2 regions of the Citrobacter farmeri genome follow, and region 1 is predicted to be linked to the other one. Evidence: predicted binding sites of a transcription regulator. Region 1 holds the regulator's gene; the other holds the start of a gene.
The links. Region 1 encodes Fur, which represses iron uptake genes when iron is present. Its sites were predicted from a motif close to ATAATAATGAGAACNACTATCAA; they were not measured.

Region 1 (11,160 bases):
TTGCCAGAGTAACCATCAGCCCTTTACGCCGACCGATCCTGTCGATATATGCCCCCAGTATTACCGCCCCGATGGGGCGCATTAAAAAGCCGGAGCCAAAAACGGCAAAGGTAAGCATGAGGCTGGCGAACTCACTTTCGGCGGGAAAAAACGTCTTTGCGATATAAGTGGCATAAAAACCAAACAGAAAAAAATCAAACTGTTCGAGAAAATTACCGCTGGTCACACGCAGTATTGCGCCGAACGTGCCGGCGCGCGATGGTTGTTGAGTCATTGAGGTTGCTCCACTGTCTTATCATAATATTTATAGAGGTAAGAGTTTGCGGGTCAGTCGCCTGCGACCCCCGCCTGTTTTCCACGTCGCTTCTCAATTGCCCATTTGAGTAAAGATGCGCAGCGGTAAAATCCGTGGGCAAATTTTCCGTACGGAATGGTCAAAAAAAGTGCCATGACCACGCCAAGATGGATGGCAAGCAGGATCCCCATCCATGAGGTGTCTCTCCCCGCCAGCAGACCCAGGCCGGTCAGGCTGGTCAGTAGCAGCAGTAAAATAAATCCGCGATCCATTGGTTTCTGTCGCGCGTCACCATGCAGTGGTGAGCGCTTAAGGTTTAACCACAGCAGGCCCGCCGGGCCGATGACTAAGCCGACTCCACCGAGCGTGCCAAGCATAACCGGCACGCTGAAGAACGGGTAAGGGGCTTCCCATCCGGCAATGTAGTGGTAACCGGTCGCCACTACGGTCGCGGCGAAACAGAGCATAAAGCCGTAAAAGGTGAAATGATGGAAACGACGGCGCATCAGCGTAAAGGCATCGTCAGTTTCGTTGCAGCCCTTGCCATGTCCACCGTCGAGGTATTTCAGCGTCAGCGCATTGTGCGAAGCTTCGGCAATTTCCACCGGACGTGGCCCAACGGGGGATATCTCACGCCAGAAGCGGATTACGCCAGCCATCAGTAAACCGATCGCCAGCACGAAAACGGAGCCAAACATCCATGCCAGCAGGTTGTGCGGGAATATTTGGTAGAAATCACCGGCCAGCGGCGGGTGGAGCAGCGATCCCTTTAGCCCCATCGCGAGGAGTAAAAAGAGGATCAGACCAAAGACTAGTGCCAGCGTCACGGTGACGCCTGCCCGGCGATACAGCGCCCCGAAGACCGCCGGTTGCGCGTAATGTTGATAAGTTTCCAGACGCACTTCCGCCATCGCTTTCGGCACATTGATCGCAAACTCATGGGGCGGGGCGTACTGACAGGCGTGCAGGCAGGCACCGCAGTTATGGCACAGGTTGGCAAGATAGTTGATGTCGGCTTTGCCAAATTCCAGCCGTTGAGTCATTGCCGGAAATACGGCGCAAAACCCTTCGCAATAGCGACAGGCGTTACAAACCTGCATCACCCGCTCGACTTCAGCCTCCGGCCCGGTGAGAATTTTGGCCTCGATAATCAATTTTTCAAGCTGCTTCATGACGTGCCTCCTTGCGTGCTGCCAGGGCAGCTTCTTTACCTGCGATCCGACCAAACGTGGTGCCGATGGACATGCCGACACCGGCGGTATAGCCCTTGCCCAGCACGTTGCCTGCCATCATTTCACCGGCAACGAACAGGTTACGGCTGGGGGCGCCAGCGAAGTGGACCGCAGCATGTTCATTCACTTTCAGCCCCAGATAGGTAAAGGTGATCCCTGGACGCAGGGCATAACCGTAGTAGGGTGGGGTATCGAGAGGTCGCGCCCAGTGGGTTTTTGGTGGCGTCAGGCCCTGCGTTGCGCAGTTATCCAACGTTGTGTGATCAAACTGGCCCGGCTGACAGGCCTGGTTGTACTGCTCCACGGTATCGGTAAAGCGTTCGGGATCCAGCCCCAGTTGGCGGGCCAGTTCACCCAGCGTGTTCGCTTGCGCCCCCGGGAAAACCGGCGGCATAAAGTGGCCGATCGCTTTGCTGTCGATAATGGAGAAGCCAATCTGGCCGGGCTGATGGGCAACCAGACGCCCCCAGATGGCGTAGCGTTTCGGCCAGAAATCTTCGCCTTCGTCGTAAAAGCGTTCTGCGTCCCGGTTGACCACCACACCCAGGGATACGCAATCCACGCGGGTACAAATGCCGCCGTCATACAGCGGGGCTCGGGCATCAATGGCAACACAGTGGGACTGGGACGGATCGCCGATGATGTCAGCCCCGGCGTCGATCATAAATTTGAGCAACACACCCTGATTAAAGCGGGTGCCGCGAATGAGGAAGTTATCGGCGGGCCATTCGCCACGCGCGTTTTCCCCCCAGGCCTCGCGCAGCCATTCCCGGTTGGATTCAAACCCGCCGGCGGCAAGGACACAGGCTCTGGCCTCAATGCGCTCGTTACCTGCCAGGGCGGCGACGAATTCGCCATTATGCAATTCAAGCGCCTGTACCGGCGTGTTGTAGCGAATCTGCACCCCCAGCTTTTCTGCGCTGCGGTAATAGGCGTTCACGAGGGCTTTCCCGCCGCCCATGAAGAAGGCATTAGTACGCGCCACGTGCAGCGCGCCAGAGAGCGGAGGCTGAAAATTAACACCGTGTTGGCGCATCCAGTCACGACACTGCGATGAGGTACGGATCACCAGACGCGCCAGCGCTTCATCGGTATTGCCTTCCGTGACGCGCCAGAGATCCTGCCAGAACTCCTCTTCGGGATAACTCTCTACCAATACATCCTGTGGCGCATCGTGCATACAACGTAAATTGCGCGTATGTTGAGAATTGCCGCCGCGCCATTCCCGTGGCGCAGCCTCTAACAGCAACACGGAGGCTCCTGCCTCGCGGGCGGTTAAGGCGGCACATAACGCGGCATTACCGCCGCCAATCACCAGTACATCCACCATCGTATACTCCATTACCATTTAACTATTTGTTAAATTTGTAATTGAAATGTATACGCACGGGTTGTGTGGGCGCTATGAGGAAAAGCTAAAGACCTGTTTAGTGAGCGTAAAGGGTTGCCCCCGGCCAACTGCCGGTTTCTACAAGTTCACGCATGACTTTTGTGAGCATCACGCGGGCGGCGAGCCCGGCGGGGGTGAGTTCATCGTCAGACAGGCTGACCAGAAAATTGGGGCGGCTGAGTACAGGATTGTGGACACCGATCACTCTTAGCGCTGCTCTCTCAAGGTGCGAAATGGCAGCGCCGGGTTGCAGCGTGGCACCGAGTCCGCTGCGAACGGCACGCATCAGTAACGCCAGGCCATCAATTTCCGTGGCGATATCCACCTTTAGTCCGTGTTCCTGACAGATGGCCTCCAGTCGGCCGCGCAGTCCGTGACCCTGACTTGGCATGATCAGCGGAATATTCGCCAGTTGGGCAGGGGTTATGGTGTCATCCGGAATATCTGCCAGCAGCTCGTGCGTGCCAATCAGAAAAAGCCGCTCTTCGAGAACCGGCCTGGCGCTCCAGCGCAGGATCTTCTCTTTCTGAAAAACGACGGCCAGATCAATCTGACGGGTGTTGATCATCCGCTCCAGGTTGCCGGAGAGGCTTTCCACCACATGCAAGCGTACGTCGGCGTAATGTTCCCGCATGGCATGAATAAACGGCATTCCGAGGATGGAGGCGGTGCTGGGGGCCATACCGACGCTGACATGACCGGACAGACGCGCATCTCGCGCCGCCAGAATCGCATCATCAGCGTGACGTAGCGCCAGCTGTGCCTGTGAATAAAAAGCCAGACCGGCGTTGGTTGGCGTTACGCCACGCGAGGTTCGCTGCAACAGACGAATCGCGAGTTCGTTTTCCAGTCGCGTCATCTGCTGGCTGAGTGCTGAGACGCCGATGTCGAGATCGAGCGCCGCGCTGCCCATACTGCCGGTTTCCACTATACGGACAAAGTAACGTAGCTGGCGAAGTTCCATTTCAATTCTCCGGACAGGGCAGGGTGAGATTTTACATTAAAGCAACATGCTGTCAGAAGCAAAGCACAGAATGGGGAATGACACGCATAAAAAAAGCCAACCGGATGGTTGGCTTTTCAGAATAATACACATTATTTCGCGTCGTGCGCGTGTTCATCTTCACGACAATCGCCTTCAGCGCAGTGGCCGTACAGATAAAGGCTGTGATTCGTCAGACGAATGCCATGCTTCGCCGCGATTTCACGCTGGCGGGCTTCAATAGAATCATCACTGAATTCGATCACTTTGCCGCAATCGAGGCAAATAAGGTGATCGTGATGATGCTGCTGCGTCAGCTCGAAAACGGATTTACCACCTTCAAAATTGTGGCGGGTAACGATCCCGGCGTCATCAAACTGGTTCAGCACGCGATACACGGTCGCCAGACCAATTTCTTCACCCATGTCGATCAGTCGTTTATATAAATCTTCCGCACTGACGTGATGGTTTTCCGGTCCCTGAAGAACTTCCAGAATCTTTAAACGAGGAAGCGTTACTTTCAGGCCAGCCTTCTTTAATGCGGTATTGTTGTCAGTCATGCGGAATCTGTCCTGTTGCTAAACGATTCACTTCATACAAGAAGTGACAGAAATTGCACTCGAGATAATGCGTTTCATTATAGGACTGCCGTGTCTAAATGAAAACTGCAAGCCTCTGGCAAATGTTAATAAATAGTCGGTATTGCCTGGAAATGAGAGCGCCACCTAAAAACTCCCGCACATTGTACAGGGATGGGCAAGAAAGTTACAAATTTGTAGCAATTATTTTGATTGGTTCTGTCTATTGATGCGGCGCAAACGTTGTCTGCGCCGCCGTACATCAGGCGTTGATGATCTCGTCCAGGTGCAGTTCTTCAGAAATCTGCTTCACCCATTTTTCCACGCGCTCAGCGGTCAGTTCCGGCTGACGGTCTTCGTCAATCGCCAGACCGACAAAATGGTCGTCATCAGCCAGACCTTTGGACGCTTCAAAATGATAGCCTGCGGTCGGCCAGTGACCCACGATGGTTGCGCCGCGCGGCTCAATGATATCGCGGATCGTGCCTAACGCGTCGCAGAAGTATTCGGCATAATCTTCCTGATCGCCACAGCCAAACAGGGCAACCAGTTTGCCGTTAAAATCAATGTCTTCGAGGGTTGGGAAGAAGTCGTCCCAGTCGCACTGCGCTTCACCGTAGTACCAGGTTGGGATACCGAGCAGCAGAATGTCATAGCCTTCGAGATCTTCCTTGCTGCTTTTTGCAATGTCATGTACATCGGCAACGTCTTTACCAAGCTGTTTTTGAATCATTTTTGCGATATTTTCGGTATTCCCGGTGTCGCTGCCGAAAAAGATGCCAGTGATTGCCATGAGTAAAGTAACCTCTTGAAACTTATTGAAATGGTGGTGGCGAATTGCCCACAGATAACGGCAATCATAGCAGAACAGTCAGGTATGCGGAAATAGCAAACGCATACGAGTGCACTCCATGCTACACGAAAGTGGGGGATGGGATGATTTCAGGCGAGATTCTGACCGCGTAGCGCCGCCAGTTGGGCCATCAGTATCTCTTCAATCAGTTCGCTGCGGCTTATCTCCCGGGATTCCGCCAGCTCATTTAGCGCGTCAACGGCTTCCGCGTTGAGTTTGAGCTCGACACGCTTAAGACCACGAACTTTGTCGCGTTTTAGCTGGTTACGCTTGTTAATGCGCAGTTGTTCATCGCGCGAAAGCGGATTGGTTTTCGGTCGTCCCGGGCGACGCTCGTGCGCGAACAGATCTAGTGTCGTACGGTCCGTTTGTTCTTTGGCCATGATTTTGGTGACTTCGGGGAAACAATCAGCCAGGCCTCTGCCCGGATGGATAGCGCGCCATCATACATCAGCGAATGAGGCGCGCCAACGTTCGTACGAGTAATCGCGCACGGACGCCGAGTTTTTAATCAGTTAGCCGTTTCATTCAGATAACGACGGATGGCGCGCAGCACCGCCTCCGGCTTTTCGGCATGCACCCAATGACCGGCCCCGGCAATCACATGCGCACGCGCCTGTGGGAACTGGGCCAGCAAATCGGCGCGATATGCTTCAGTGACATAAGGGGAGTTGCCGCCGGGGATAAACAGTGCCGGATGATCCCAGGCCGGAATCGTCTCCCATCCGACGATGTGCGGGTATTGTTCCCATAGTACCGGTACGTTGAAACGCCACTCGCCGTCAACATACGATTTCAGCAAAAATTGAATCACGCCTTCTTCATTAAGATGTTCGCGCATGACCGCTGCTGCCTGCTGACGGGTGTTTGCTTCTGCTGCCGTCACCGCGTTGATAGCAGCGAAAATCTCGTCGTGGCGGCGAACGTGGTAATCCACCGGCGCGATGTCTATTGCCACTAAACGTTCGATGCGATCCGGAGCCAGCGCGCTGAGCGCCATCACCGCTTTACCGCCCATCGAATGACCAATAAAGATGGCTTTTTCGATGTGTTGCATATCCAGCGTATCTAACAGATCCTGCGCCATCGCCGGGTAGTTCATCACCGGATCGCGAGGAGAGAGACCGTGGTTTCGCATATCGACCTGGATGATGTCATGGTCGTTCACCAGGTCGCGTGCAAGCACGCCCAGGTTGTCCAGACTGCCAAATAAACCGTGAACCAGTACGATGGGAGAATTATTGTGCAGGTTTTGTGCGGATTGCGCTCGGATATTCAATTTCATGGCAAAGTTCTTTTTTTCGCTCTGTCGGGTTAGGGTATTATGTTGACCATTCTGCCACCGGGCTGCAACCTCTTCGGTTTTCTCCGAGTTTTTTGTTCAGCCAGGTTTGACGCTATTCGCCGTTGGGATTTGCTCCTATACTCCCAACGATTTGTATTTCAGATCAGATAAGACACCGCACTGGATTAAGATGAAAACGATTGAAGTTGATGATGAACTCTATAGCTATATTGCCAGCCACACGAAGCATATCGGCGAGAGCGCATCCGAGATTTTACGGCGTATGTTGAAGTTTTCCGCCACATCACAGCCCGTCACGCCAGTGACAAAAGAGGTTCGCGCCGCGCAACCGGTCGTTGTCGAGGCGAAACCCGTCAATCTTGTCAAAGATAAAGTGCGCGCTATGCGTGAACTGCTTCTGTCCGATGAATATGCAGAACAGAAGAAAGCCGTTAACCGCTTTATGCTGGTGCTGACTACACTCTATACACTGGATCAACATGCGTTTGCTGAGGCAACGGAATCGTTGCATGGGCGTACGCGTGTCTATTTTGCGGCTGATGAACAGACGCTGCTGAAAAACGGTAACCAAACCAAACCAAAACACGTGCCCGGCACGCCGTATTGGGTGATCACCAACACCAACACCGGCCGTAAATGCAACATGATTGAGCACATCATGCAGTCAATGCAATTCCCGGCGGAATTGATTGAAAAGGTTTGCGGAACAATTTAATCCATGCAGAAAAGGACCAGGCAATGGCAATCCACGACCGCGCAGGTAAACCTGCGCAACAGAGTGATTTGATTAACGTCGCGCAACTGACGTCACAATACTATGTACTGAAGCCCGCAAAAGGAAATGCGGAACACGCGGTGAAGTTCGGCACCTCCGGACACCGTGGCAGTGCAGGCCGTCATAGCTTTAACGAGCCCCATATTCTGGCGATAGCGCAGGCTATCGCGGAAGAGCGTGCAAAAAATGGCATTACGGGTCCGTGCTATGTGGGAAAAGATACTCACGCCCTGTCTGAACCAGCGTTTATTTCCGTGCTGGAAGTGCTCGCAGCGAATGGGGTTGACGTGATTGTTCAGGAGAACAACGGTTTTACCCCAACGCCAGCAGTATCGAATGCCATTCTGGTCCATAACAAAAAAGGCGGCCCGCTGGCTGACGGTATCGTCATTACTCCGTCCCACAATCCGCCGGAAGATGGTGGTATTAAATACAACCCGCCTAACGGTGGTCCGGCAGATACCAACGTCACGAAAGTGGTGGAAGATCGCGCGAACGCGCTGCTGGCTGATGACCTTAAAGGCGTGAAGCGTATTTCTCTGGATGCGGCGCTGGCGTTTGGTCATGTTAAAGAGCAGGACCTGGTGCAGCCGTTTGTTGAAGGGCTGGCGGATATCGTCGATATGGCAGCCATTCAGAGAGCCGGTCTGACGTTGGGCGTGGATCCGCTGGGCGGTTCCGGTATCGAATACTGGAAGCGTATCGCGGAACATTACAAACTGAATCTGACCATCGTAAACGATCAGGTTGATCAAACTTTCCGCTTTATGCATCTCGATAAAGATGGCGCCATCCGTATGGACTGCTCCTCTGAATGTGCTATGGCTGGTTTACTGGCACTGCGCGATAAGTTCGACCTGGCATTTGCCAACGATCCGGATTATGACCGTCACGGTATCGTTACCCCGGCGGGACTGATGAATCCGAACCACTATCTGGCGGTGGCAATCAACTATCTGTTCCAGCATCGTCCGCAGTGGGGCAAAGACGTGGCTGTCGGTAAAACGCTGGTCTCTTCGGCGATGATCGACCGCGTGGTCAACGATCTGGGGCGCAAACTGGTTGAAGTTCCGGTGGGCTTTAAATGGTTTGTTGATGGTCTGTTTGACGGCAGCTTCGGTTTTGGCGGCGAAGAGAGCGCGGGGGCATCCTTCCTGCGTTTTGACGGTACGCCGTGGTCGACCGATAAAGATGGGATCATCATGTGCCTGCTGGCGGCAGAAATCACCGCCGTCACCGGGAAGAACCCGCAGGAGCACTACAACGAGCTTGCTGCCCGTTTTGGTGCGCCGAGCTACAACCGTCTACAGGCAGGCGCAACGTCCGCACAAAAGGCGGCGCTGTCTAAACTGTCTCCGGAGATGGTCAGCGCCAGTACGCTGGCAGGTGACCCAATCACTGCGCGTCTGACGGCAGCACCGGGTAACGGTGCGTCGATTGGCGGTCTGAAAGTGATGACCGACAACGGCTGGTTCGCTGCCCGTCCGTCGGGTACGGAAGATGCGTACAAGATCTATTGCGAGAGCTTCCTCGGCGAAGAGCATCGCAAGCAGATCGAAAAAGAAGCGGTTGAAATCGTCAGCGAAGTGCTGAAAAACGCCTGAGTTGAAAAGTTGCATTAAAAAGGAGCCAATTGGCTCCTTTTTCTATTCCCGCACGTTTTCCCGTAGGCTGCCATCCGGCGTTGTTTTATTGCCTGATGGCGCTTCGCTTATCGGGCCTACGAGGAGCTATTAACCGTGCTTATTTTTCAGTTCAAAGCGTGGTGAAACCAGACCGTACAGCGTCCAGCCGAGGAAGGTCACGATGGAACCGTACAGCATCGCCTCCTCTCCTGACGAGTAGAGCGCATAGAAGCTATACATCGCCCCCACGAACGCCACGAAGTTTGCCGGTTTTGCTTTCGCCGACGGAACATTTGCCACTCGCTGTATGATCACCAGCGCGGCCATCGACAGAATGTACGGGATGATATTTGTCACCACGGCCAGGTTGACGAGCACGTTAAACTGGCTGTTCAGCGACGGACTAATGGTCATCAGTGATAAGCCGCTCTGGATGATCACAATCGTCAGCATTCCCTGAACGGGGGCATCGACTTTAGTCACGCGAGAGAACACTTTCGGGAAATACCCTTCGTCCGCCGAGGACTTAAACACCTGTGCGATGGTGAACTGCCAGCCTAACAGCGATCCGCAGCAGGACATGATCATCAGCGCCATGATCACTTTACCCACTTCCGGCGTGAACATCTGCGCAAACGCCAGGCCAAACGGTGCGGTCGAGTTTGCCAGATCCATGTTAGGCACAATCCCGGCAATGACGTTGGTGGAGACGATGTAGATCACCGCCGCGCCCAGCGTCCCGCCCAGTACGGCAATCGGTACGTTCTTCTCAGGGTTTTCCACCACTTCCGCGTTAGCACAAGCCGATTCCAGACCGAGGAATGCCCACAGCGTCATCGCGATAGACGAACCAACCGCCGTGAAGAACGGTACGTTATGCGGGTTCCAGGAGTTGGCGTACAGCGTTGGGCTAAACCAGAACCAGCCGATAATGCACAGGCCGACTACCGGAATGATCACCCCCCAGACGGTGATACTACTGATCTGCCCGGTAATGCGCGCCCCGCCAAAGTTAGCGACCGTACAGATCCACAGCACGCCAATGGTGGCAAGACCGATCTGCACAGGGGTGAGGGTTGCGCCAAAAAGCTCGGTACCATAACCCACGGCGGAGATCGCGATGGCGACGTTGGCAATCAACAGCGACACCCCGTAGGTGTAGTTCGCCATAAAATTGCCGGATTTACCAAACGCATATTCCGCGTAGCCGCCCATACCGCCTGATTTACGGCTGAACATTCCGCACTTGGCGAATGCCCAGGCCAGCGCCATGGAACCGACGGCTGTCACCAGCCAGGAGATAATCGAAATGGTGCCGACTTCAGCCAGTTTGGTCGGCAGCATGATGATGCCGGAACCCATCATATTGACCATAGTCAGGATGGTGAGTTGCATCACGCCCATTTTATTGGATTTGGCTTTACTCATAATGCTTCTCCTTTCAACAGGTCTGACTGTGTGTCGCGAGGTTTAATCACGTAGCACCACACCTGTTTGCGACCATCGCACTCTTTGACATACACACCCTGAAGTTCCGGCGCAAAACCGGGCAACAGGTTGATCCCTTCCTCCAGTGCGCTGAAGTAACGCAATACCGCGCCGCCCCAGATTTCCCCCGGAACCACGCACAGCACCCCTGGCGGATAAGGGAGCGCGCCTTCCGCAGCAATGCGGCCTTCGGCCTCTGGCAAAGGCACCAGATCCACTTCACCGCGCAGATACGCGTAGTTGGCATCTTGCGGATTCATACTGACACGCGGGAAATGCGACTTACGGAACATCTCTTTTTGCAGTTGCTTCACGTTGTGACGTGCGTACAGGTCGTGCATCTCCTGACACAGCTGGCGCAAGGTGTAGCCGGCATAGCGCGCTTCGTGCTGTTTATAGAGAGACGGCAGTACATCAGCCAGCGGCGCATCAGACTCCAGCAACCGCTCGAAACGCACCAACAGGGCGACGAGCTGTTGCAGTTTCGCCATGTCTTCCGCCGGGGTCAGCAGGAACAGGATCGAGTTGAGGTCGCATTTTTCCGGCACCACACCGTTTTCACGCAGGAAGTTGGCAAGGATGGTTGCCGGGACGCCAAAGGTGTCGTATTCGCCGGTATGTGCGTTGATCCCCGGT
Region 2 (11,160 bases), 1.2 Mb from region 1:
TCATTGGGATGTGTAGGCCGGATAAGGCGCTTGCGCCGCCATCCGGCAATGAGCCACAAAAAAGCGGGTGAATCCCGCTTTTTTTACGTCTCAATAATGAGGTGGTGGTGTCTCTTCGGCCTGGGAGGCGATGTTGGAAGGCTGGCTCGCCTTGAGTTTCTCCGTCAGAAGTCGCAGATGATCGCGCAATTTGGCCATTTCCATCTCGTGTGCGGTTACCGTTACGTTGAGCTCTTCAATGGTGATTTCCTGAAAAGCCAGCCGACTTTCCAGCTCGGCAAGTCGGGTTTCCATCGTTGTATCCTGCATGATTCACCTCATCGATTGTCTCTGGTCGCGGCGGATTCTACTTAACTTTATCCGAATGCACAGCCCTGATTCCTTCTCATCGAAACTAATTTAAACAAAAAGAGTCTCAAAAGAAGCGATTATCAGGTATGTCTGTATGTTGATTTGTTCGACAACGCTTTATAGTACGCTTCTCATAGAAAAGTTAACCATGGGGTGAGATGCCCCGGCCCTGGAGATATGGATGAAATCACTGTTTAAAGTCACTCTGCTGGCGACCACGATGGCCGTTGCTCTGCACGCCCCGATCACCTTCGCAGCTGAAGCCGCAAAACCGGCCGCCGCTGCTGACAGCAAAGCCGCGTTCAAAAATGACGACCAGAAATCGGCTTATGCACTGGGCGCATCGCTGGGTCGCTATATGGAAAACTCCCTGAAAGAGCAGGAAAAGCTGGGCATCAAACTGGACAAAGATCAGCTGATCGCCGGTGTTCAGGATGCATTTGCTGATAAGAGCAAACTGTCTGACCAGGAAATTGAGCAGACTCTGCAAGCATTTGAAGCACGCGTAAAAGCCTCCGCTCAGGCGAAGATGGAAAAAGACGCGGCTGACAACGAAACCAAAGGCAAAGCGTTCCGCACCGCGTTTGCGAAAGAGAAAGATGTGAAGACCTCTTCAACTGGCCTGCTCTACAAAGTTGAGAAAGCCGGTACGGGCGAAGCACCGAAAGACAGCGACACGGTAGTGGTGAACTACAAAGGGACGCTGATCGATGGTAAAGAGTTTGATAACTCCTATACCCGTGGCGAACCGCTCTCTTTCCGTCTGGACGGTGTGATCCCTGGCTGGACTGAAGGTCTGAAGAACATTAAGAAAGGCGGGAAGATCAAGATGGTCATCCCACCAGAGCTGGCTTACGGTAAAACCGGCGTTCCGGGGATCCCGGCTAACTCCACGCTGGTATTCGACGTAGAGCTGTTGGATATCAAGCCAGCACCGAAGGCTGATGACAAGCCGGAAGCAGCAGAAGCTGATGCAAAAGCTGCTGATGCAGCTAAAAAATAAAAACTGAGAACCGCCGCCGAACAGAGCGGCGGTTTTTTTATGCCAGCCAGATACATACACAATAATCATTCAAGTTGCATCAAGGCGGTAAGGGTGTGAATCCTCTGGAGCGTACATAAGTACGTGACTGGGGTGAACGAGCGCAACCAACGCAGAGGCAGCCTGAAGGATGACGTGTATAATTAATAGTGGAAAGTGGAAGCCCCTCTGTATTAATTTAACCATCCACGAAATTAATGAGCCTGCCCTGAAAACATAACGACAGGCTCCTGAAAAGGAGTGTTTTTTTTCATGTCCAGGTCGCTTTTAACCAACGAAACCAGTGAGCTCGACTTACTGGATCAACGTCCTTTCGATCAAACCGACTTTGATATTCTGAAATCCTACGAAGCGGTGGTGGACGGGTTAGCGATGCTCATTGGTTCTCACTGTGAAATCGTATTGCACTCTTTGCAGGATTTGAAGTGTTCCGCCATTCGCATTGCCAATGGTGAACATACGGGGCGTAAAATCGGTTCGCCGATTACTGACCTTGCGTTGCGGATGCTGCATGATATGACTGGTGCAGATAGCAGCGTTTCCAAATGCTATTTTACCCGTGCGAAAAGCGGCGTTCTGATGAAGTCAGTGACGATTGCCATTCGCAATCGCGAGCATCGCGTGATTGGTCTGCTGTGCATCAACATGAACCTTGATGTCCCGTTCTCGCAGATCATGAATACCTTTATTCCCCCGGAGACCCCGGAAGTGGGATCGTCTGTTAACTTTGCCTCTTCTGTCGAAGACCTTGTGACGCAGACGCTGGAGTTCACCATTGAAGAGGTGAACGCCGATCGTAATGTCTCCAACAATGCCAAAAACCGCCAGATCGTTCTGAATCTGTATGAGAAAGGCATCTTCGATATTAAGGATGCGATCAACCAGGTTGCCGATCGTCTGAATATTTCCAAGCACACCGTGTACCTTTATATTCGCCAGTTCAAAAGTGGTGACTTCCAGGGGCAGGATAAGTAATGCGTTTTGCCATTGTGGTTACCGGTCCAGCGTATGGTACCCAGCAGGCGAGCAGTGCATTGCAGTTTGCTCAGGCGCTGATTGAAGAAGGCCATACGTTAAGTAGCGTCTTTTTCTATCGAGAAGGGGTATATAACGCCAACCAACTGACCTCTCCGGCCAGTGATGAATTTGATCTGGTCCGGGCCTGGCAACAAATGAATACACAGCATGGCGTTGAGCTGAACATCTGTGTGGCGGCGGCACTGCGTCGCGGCGTGGTTGATGAAACTGAGGCGGGTAGACTTGGGCTGGCGTCGGCTAATCTGCAATCGGGTTTTACTCTCAGCGGACTGGGCGCGCTTGCGCAAGCCTCACTGACCTGCGATCGCGTGGTGCAGTTCTGATGAAACGTATTGCTTTTGTCTTTTCCACAATGCCGCACGGTAGCGCATCTGGCCGTGAAGGGCTGGACGCATTGCTGGCTACCTCGGCGTTAACCGAAGACCCTGGCGTCTTCTTTATTAGTGATGGTGTCTTTCAGATCCTGCAGGGACAACAGCCGAATATCATTCTGGCGCGTGACTATATTGCGACCTTCAAATTACTGGGGTTGTACGATATCGAACAATGCTGGTTATGCGCCGCTTCTCTGCGCGAACGGGGACTCGGGGAGGGCGTTAGTTTTGTCGTTGATGCGACACCGCTGGAGCCTGACGCGCTGCGTCGTGAATTGGGCAACTACGATGTCATCCTGAGGTTCTGAGGTTCTCATGCTGCATACTTTACACCGCTCCGCGTGGTGCTCTGATTTCTCTGCTATCTTGCGTCTGCTCGCAGAAGGCGATGAACTTTTATTGCTCCAGGACGGCGTCACCGCCGCAGTAGAAGGCAGTCGCTTCCTTGAAAGCCTGCAAAACGCCCCCATAACGGTATACGCACTGAAAGAAGACATTGAAGCTCGCGGTTTGGGTGGTCAAATTTCAGACAGTGTCGTCAGGGTTGACTATACTGACTTCGTCAGACTTACGGTTAAGCACACCAGCCAGATGGCCTGGTGATTGTGTGATCGTTGTATATTTCTTGACACCTTTTCGACACCGCCCTAAAATTCGGCGTCCTCATATTGTATGAGGTCGTTTTATTACGTGTTTACGAAGCAAAAGCTAAAACCAGGAGCTATTTAATGGCAACAGTTAACCAGCTGGTACGCAAACCACGCGCTCGCAAAGTTGCAAAAAGCAACGTGCCTGCGCTGGAAGCATGCCCGCAAAAACGTGGTGTATGTACTCGTGTATATACTACCACTCCTAAAAAACCGAACTCCGCACTGCGTAAAGTATGCCGTGTTCGTCTGACTAACGGTTTCGAAGTGACTTCCTACATCGGTGGTGAAGGTCACAACCTGCAGGAGCACTCCGTGATCCTGATCCGTGGCGGTCGTGTTAAAGACCTCCCGGGTGTTCGTTACCACACCGTACGCGGTGCGCTTGACTGCTCCGGCGTTAAAGACCGTAAGCAAGCTCGCTCCAAGTATGGCGTGAAGCGTCCTAAGGCTTAATGGTTCTCCGTTAAGTAAGGCCAAACGTTTTAACTTAAATGTCAAACTAAACTCGTAGAGTTTTGGACAATCCTGAATTAACAACGGAGTATTTCCATGCCACGTCGTCGCGTCATTGGTCAGCGTAAAATTCTGCCGGATCCGAAGTTCGGATCAGAACTGCTGGCTAAATTTGTAAATATCCTGATGGTAGATGGTAAAAAATCTACTGCCGAAACAATCGTATACAGCGCGCTGGAGACCCTGGCTCAGCGTTCTGGTAAATCTGAACTGGAAGCTTTCGAAGTAGCTCTCGAAAACGTGCGCCCGACTGTTGAAGTTAAGTCTCGCCGCGTTGGTGGTTCTACTTATCAGGTACCAGTTGAAGTCCGTCCGGTTCGTCGTAATGCCCTGGCAATGCGTTGGATCGTTGAAGCTGCTCGTAAACGCGGTGATAAATCCATGGCTCTGCGCCTGGCGAACGAACTTTCTGATGCTGCAGACAACAAAGGTACTGCAGTTAAGAAACGTGAAGACGTTCACCGTATGGCAGAAGCCAACAAGGCGTTCGCACACTACCGTTGGTAATCCCTTCGGAGTTTTAGTCACCAGGCGGGCGCTTCCAGTAAGCAGCCCGCTTTGGGCTACTTAAATTGAACGCCTAAAAGATAAACGAGGAATCAAATGGCTCGTACAACACCCATCGCACGCTACCGTAACATCGGTATCAGTGCGCACATCGACGCCGGTAAAACCACTACTACCGAACGTATTCTGTTCTACACCGGTGTAAACCATAAAATCGGTGAAGTTCATGACGGCGCGGCCACCATGGACTGGATGGAGCAGGAGCAGGAACGTGGTATTACTATCACTTCCGCAGCGACTACTGCATTCTGGTCTGGTATGGCTAAGCAGTATGAACCGCATCGCGTAAATATCATCGACACCCCGGGGCACGTTGACTTCACAATCGAAGTAGAACGTTCCATGCGTGTTCTTGATGGTGCGGTAATGGTTTACTGCGCAGTTGGTGGTGTTCAGCCGCAGTCTGAAACCGTATGGCGTCAGGCAAACAAATATAAAGTTCCGCGCATTGCGTTCGTTAACAAAATGGACCGTATGGGTGCGAACTTCCTGAAAGTTGTTGGTCAGATCAAAACCCGTCTGGGCGCGAACCCTGTTCCGCTGCAGCTGGCAATTGGCGCTGAAGAAGCGTTCACCGGTGTTGTTGACCTGGTGAAAATGAAAGCCATCAACTGGAACGAAGCAGATGCAGGCGTTACCTTCACTTACGAAGATATCCCGGCTGACATGCAGGAACTGGCTGAAGAATGGCACCAGAACCTGATCGAGTCCGCTGCGGAAGCTTCTGAAGAGCTGATGGAGAAATACCTGGGTGGTGAAGAACTGACTGAAGAAGAGATCAAAAAAGCTCTGCGTCAGCGTGTTCTGAACAACGAAATCATCCTGGTAACCTGTGGTTCTGCATTTAAGAACAAAGGTGTTCAGGCGATGCTGGATGCGGTAATTGATTACCTGCCATCCCCGGTTGACGTACCTGCGATCAACGGTATCCTGGACGACGGTAAGGATACACCTGCTGAGCGTCACGCTAGCGACGAAGAGCCTTTCTCTGCACTGGCATTCAAAATCGCTACCGACCCGTTCGTAGGTAACCTGACCTTCTTCCGTGTGTATTCCGGTGTGGTTAATTCTGGTGATACTGTACTGAACTCCGTGAAAGCTGCACGTGAGCGTTTCGGTCGTATCGTTCAGATGCACGCTAACAAGCGTGAAGAGATCAAAGAAGTTCGCGCGGGCGACATCGCTGCTGCAATCGGTCTGAAAGACGTAACCACTGGTGACACATTGTGTGACCCGGATGCGCCGATCATTCTGGAGCGTATGGAGTTCCCTGAGCCGGTAATCTCTATCGCCGTAGAACCGAAAACCAAAGCTGACCAGGAAAAAATGGGTCTGGCTCTGGGCCGTCTGGCTAAAGAAGACCCGTCATTCCGCGTATGGACTGACGAAGAATCTAACCAGACCATTATCGCCGGTATGGGTGAACTGCACCTCGATATCATCGTTGACCGTATGAAGCGTGAATTCAACGTTGAAGCGAATGTGGGTAAACCTCAGGTTGCTTACCGCGAAGCGATTCGTGCGAAAGTTACCGATATCGAAGGTAAACACGCCAAACAGTCTGGTGGTCGCGGTCAGTATGGTCATGTTGTTATCGACATGTACCCGCTGGAGCCGGGTTCTAACCCGAAAGGCTACGAGTTCATCAACGACATTAAAGGTGGTGTAATCCCTGGCGAATACATCCCGGCCGTTGATAAAGGTATCCAGGAGCAGCTGAAAGCCGGTCCGCTGGCAGGTTACCCGGTTGTTGATATGGGTGTTCGTCTGCACTTCGGTTCTTACCATGACGTTGACTCCTCTGAACTGGCGTTTAAACTGGCTGCGTCTATTGCCTTTAAAGAAGGCTTTAAGAAAGCTAAACCAGTTCTGCTTGAGCCAATCATGAAGGTTGAGGTAGAAACGCCGGAAGAAAATACCGGTGATGTTATCGGTGACTTGAGCCGTCGTCGCGGTATGCTGCGCGGTCAGGAATCCGAAGTCACTGGCGTTAAGATCCACGCTGAAGTTCCGCTGTCTGAAATGTTCGGATATGCAACTCAGCTGCGTTCTCTGACCAAAGGTCGCGCATCGTATACTATGGAATTCCTGAAGTATGATGATGCACCGAACAACGTTGCTCAGGCCGTAATCGAAGCCCGTGGTAAATAATCCACAGGATTAAAACCTAAGTCCCGTGCTCTCTCCATAAGGGGAGAGCGCTATAGTAAGGAATATAGCCGTGTCTAAAGAAAAATTTGAACGTACAAAACCGCACGTTAACGTCGGCACCATCGGCCACGTTGACCACGGTAAAACTACCCTGACTGCTGCCATCACTACCGTACTGGCTAAAACCTACGGCGGTGCTGCTCGCGCATTCGATCAGATCGATAACGCGCCGGAAGAAAAAGCTCGTGGTATCACCATCAACACTTCTCACGTTGAATATGACACCCCGACTCGCCACTACGCGCACGTAGACTGCCCGGGCCACGCCGACTATGTTAAAAACATGATCACCGGTGCTGCGCAGATGGACGGCGCGATCCTGGTTGTTGCTGCGACTGACGGCCCGATGCCGCAGACTCGTGAGCACATCCTGCTGGGTCGTCAGGTAGGCGTTCCGTACATCATCGTGTTCCTGAACAAATGCGACATGGTTGATGACGAAGAGCTGCTGGAACTGGTAGAGATGGAAGTTCGTGAACTGCTGTCTCAGTACGATTTCCCGGGCGACGACACGCCGATCGTTCGTGGTTCTGCTCTGAAAGCGCTGGAAGGCGAAGCAGAGTGGGAAGCGAAAATCATCGAACTGGCAGGCTTCCTGGATTCTTACATCCCGGAACCAGAGCGTGCGATTGACAAGCCGTTCCTGCTGCCGATCGAAGACGTATTCTCCATCTCTGGTCGTGGTACCGTTGTTACCGGTCGTGTAGAGCGCGGTATCATCAAAGTGGGCGAAGAAGTTGAAATCGTTGGTATCAAAGAGACTGCCAAGTCTACCTGTACTGGCGTTGAAATGTTCCGCAAACTGCTGGACGAAGGCCGTGCTGGTGAGAACGTAGGTGTTCTGCTGCGTGGTATCAAACGTGAAGAAATCGAACGTGGTCAGGTACTGGCTAAGCCGGGTTCCATCAAGCCGCACACCAAGTTCGAATCTGAAGTGTACATTCTGTCCAAAGACGAAGGCGGCCGTCATACTCCGTTCTTCAAAGGCTACCGTCCGCAGTTCTACTTCCGTACAACTGACGTGACTGGCACCATCGAACTGCCGGAAGGTGTTGAGATGGTTATGCCGGGCGACAACATCAAAATGGTTGTTACCCTGATCCACCCGATCGCGATGGACGACGGTCTGCGTTTCGCAATCCGTGAAGGCGGCCGTACTGTTGGTGCGGGCGTTGTTGCTAAAGTAATGAGCTAATTATTACTCATTAGTTTTGCACTTAAAAAGGGCGCTTCGGCGCCCTTTTTGCTACCTGTGATTCGGCTGTCACATTTATTCGCAATTTTTACCCGGTTCCCGTTACGTAGAGAGAATTGTGCTATTGTAATCATAACTATTCTCATTTACACTTTGCGCAGAAATTGAACGGGAGCGATCATGTACGTTTGTTTGTGTAATGGTGTGAGTGATAAAAAAATTCGCCAGGCAGTACGTCAGTTTCATCCTCAATCCTTTCAACAGTTACGCAAGTTTATTCCTGTGGGAAATCAATGCGGTAAATGCGTTCGGGCAGCACGCGAAGTGATGCAGGATGAGTTAATGCAAATGCCAGAATTTAAAGAGATCGCCTGAGTCACACTCTTTTTTTTGACATCCCTGTAGCCCCATCTATGCTCTGGAGAGTGGAAGCGGAGGGACTATAAAATGAAAGGTGATGTTAAAATCATAAATTATCTCAATAAACTATTGGGAAATGAGCTTGTCGCGATCAACCAGTATTTTCTCCATGCACGTATGTTCAAAAATTGGGGGCTGACGCGCCTCAATGACGTCGAATACCATGAATCCATCGATGAAATGAAACACGCTGATAAATATATTGAGCGTATTTTGTTCCTGGAAGGGATTCCGAACCTACAGGATCTCGGTAAGTTGGGGATTGGCGAAGACGTTGAAGAGATGCTGCAGTCCGATCTCCGATTAGAACTTGAAGGGGCGAAAAACTTACGTGAAGCGATCGCCTATGCTGACACCGTCCATGATTATGTCAGTCGGGATATGATGATCGAAATCCTCGCGGATGAAGAAGGCCATATCGACTGGCTGGAGACAGAACTGGATCTCATTTCGAAAATAGGCCTGCAGAATTACCTGCAGTCGCAAATTAAAGTGACCAGTTAATCGCTTCAGAAGTGAAACGGTAACATCCGGTGATGAAACCCGCAGCCGCCAGAAATGGCCCAAAAGGCAGCGGGTTTTTTAATGCCGACTTTCCATAAACAATCCCCAATGCCGCGATACCAGAACACGCCAGTAGTGCAGCCCAACAAACTAAAAAGGGTAAAGACATCCACCCATGCCAGGCTCCCAGCGCAGCAAGGAATTTCACATCACCATAGCCGAGCCCTTCTCTTCTGCGGACAAGCCAATAGCTCCAGTAGATAAAGGCAAAACTGGCATACCCAGCGATGGCACCCCATACGGCATCTGCAAGTTGCGTCGGGATGATACACAAGTGAAAGAGGAATCCGCCCCACAGCAACGGACAGGTAAACCGGTCCGGAAGTTGTCCGCGACGCACATCGCAGAAGCTAAGAAACAAAGACAATGTGGTGTACAGCAGCAGAAAGGGCAGGGCGATGGCCATCATCTATCCTCCATTAATCATGTCGCCACTTTAAAGAAGGCTGAAAATGGAGCAAGCTGCCGTTATGAGTCTTGCGAGCGACTTTCCTGCGCAATTGCCGCGTTTCATTCGCTGCATTAAATCCTGGAACCCTGTTCGCATTCCGGACGAAGTGATTAATATCTACGCGACACTTGCTTCAGTCTGATATTTGCGTATAATGCGCGGGCTTGTCTTAATCGACGGCAGGTTCGATTTGAACCTCGGATAGCCGATTTGGCTATCTAACAATGCTCCCAATCGGGGGGCTACGTAAGAACGGTTACACTCTCCCATCAATCGTAATGGGTCTGAGGAGTAATCATTTTCGTTTATAAAATAATTGGAGCTCTGGTCTCATGCAGAACCAAAGAATCCGTATCCGCCTTAAAGCGTTTGATCATCGTCTGATCGATCAATCAACCGCGGAAATCGTCGAGACTGCCAAGCGCACTGGTGCGCAGGTTCGCGGTCCGATCCCGCTGCCGACCCGCAAAGAGCGCTTCACTGTTCTGATCTCTCCGCACGTTAACAAAGACGCGCGCGATCAGTACGAAATCCGCACTCACAAGCGTCTGGTTGACATCGTTGAGCCAACCGAGAAAACCGTTGATGCTCTGATGCGTCTGGACCTGGCTGCCGGTGTAGACGTGCAGATCAGCCTGGGTTAATCAGGTCATCGAGCGATTGAGAGGTTGATACAATGATTGGTTTAGTCGGTAAAAAAGTGGGTATGACCCGCATCTTCACTGAAGATGGCGTATCTATCCCAGTAACCGTAATCGAAGTTGAAGCAAACCGTGTTACTCAGGTTAAAGACCTGGCTAACGATGGCTATCGTGCTGTTCAGGTTACCACTGGTGCTAAAAAAGCTAACCGTGTAACTAAGCCGGAAGCTGGCCATTTCGCTAAAGCTGGCGTTGAAGCTGGCCGCGGCCTGTGGGAGTTCCGTCTGGCTGAAGGTGAAGAATTCACCGTTGGTCAGAGCATTAGCGTAGAACTGTTTGCTGAAGTTAAAAAAGTTGACGTAACCGGCACCTCTAAAGGTAAAGGTTTCGCTGGTACCGTTAAGCGCTGGAACTTCCGTACCCAGGACGCGACCCACGGTAACTCCTTGTCTCACCGTGTTCCGGGTTCTATCGGTCAGAACCAGACTCCGGGCAAAGTGTTCAAAGGCAAGAAGATGGCAGGTCAGCTGGGTAACGAACGTGTAACCGTTCAGAGCCTGGACGTAGTACGTGTTGACGCTGAGCGCAACCTGCTGCTGGTTAAAGGTGCTGTCCCGGGTGCAACCGGCAGCGACCTGATCGTTAAACCAGCTGTGAAGGCGTAAGGGGATAGCAATGGAATTAGTATTGAAAGACGCGCAGAGCGCGCTGACTGTTTCCGAAACTACCTTCGGTCGTGATTTCAACGAAGCGCTGGTTCACCAGGTTGTTGTTGCTTATGCAGCTGGTGCTCGTCAGGGTACTCGTGCTCAGAAGACTCGTGCTGAAGTAACTGGTTCCGGCAAAAAGCCGTGGCGCCAGAAAGGTACCGGCCGTGCGCGTTCAGGTTCTATCAAGAGCCCGATCTGGCGTTCCGGTGGCGTGACCTTCGCTGCTCGCCCGCAGGACCACAGTCAAAAAGTTAACAAGAAGATGTACCGCGGCGCGCTGAAAAGCATTCTGTCCGAACTGGTACGTCAGGATCGTCTGATCGTTGTCGAGAAGTTCTCTGTTGAAGCGCCGAAAACTAAGCTGCTGGCACAGAAACTGAAAGACATGGCTCTGGAAGATGTGCTGATCATCACCGGTGAGCTGGACGAAAAC

Region 2: the regulator Fur is predicted to act here: its motif matches at 8,065-8,087, upstream of bfd (bacterioferritin-associated ferredoxin).

What each region holds. Positions count from the first base shown of each region.
Region 1 is NZ_CP077291.1:3,226,074-3,237,233, reverse strand. Features, by position in the region: gene tcuC (tricarballylate/proton symporter TcuC) at 1-274, opposite strand, end outside; gene tcuB (tricarballylate utilization 4Fe-4S protein TcuB) at 328-1,467, opposite strand; gene tcuA (FAD-dependent tricarballylate dehydrogenase TcuA) at 1,454-2,857, opposite strand; gene tcuR (tricarballylate utilization LysR family transcriptional regulator TcuR) at 2,955-3,881, opposite strand; gene fur (ferric iron uptake transcriptional regulator) at 4,013-4,459, opposite strand; gene fldA (flavodoxin FldA) at 4,740-5,270, opposite strand; gene ybfE (LexA regulated protein) at 5,420-5,713, opposite strand; gene ybfF (esterase) at 5,842-6,615, opposite strand; gene seqA (replication initiation negative regulator SeqA) at 6,806-7,351, shown strand; gene pgm (phosphoglucomutase (alpha-D-glucose-1,6-bisphosphate-dependent)) at 7,375-9,015, shown strand; gene potE (putrescine-ornithine antiporter) at 9,145-10,464, opposite strand; gene speF (ornithine decarboxylase SpeF) at 10,461-11,160, opposite strand, start outside.
Region 2 is NZ_CP077291.1:4,381,759-4,392,918, reverse strand. Features, by position in the region: gene I6L53_RS20805 (protein SlyX) at 91-309, opposite strand; gene fkpA (FKBP-type peptidyl-prolyl cis-trans isomerase) at 533-1,354, shown strand; gene I6L53_RS20795 (helix-turn-helix transcriptional regulator) at 1,646-2,368, shown strand; gene tusD (sulfurtransferase complex subunit TusD) at 2,368-2,754, shown strand; gene tusC (sulfurtransferase complex subunit TusC) at 2,754-3,113, shown strand; gene tusB (sulfurtransferase complex subunit TusB) at 3,121-3,408, shown strand; gene rpsL (30S ribosomal protein S12) at 3,534-3,908, shown strand; gene rpsG (30S ribosomal protein S7) at 4,005-4,475, shown strand; gene fusA (elongation factor G) at 4,572-6,686, shown strand; gene tuf (elongation factor Tu) at 6,757-7,941, shown strand; gene bfd (bacterioferritin-associated ferredoxin) at 8,122-8,316, shown strand; gene bfr (bacterioferritin) at 8,389-8,865, shown strand; gene I6L53_RS20745 (prepilin peptidase) at 8,849-9,331, opposite strand; gene rpsJ (30S ribosomal protein S10) at 9,709-10,020, shown strand; gene rplC (50S ribosomal protein L3) at 10,053-10,682, shown strand; gene rplD (50S ribosomal protein L4) at 10,693-11,160, shown strand, end outside.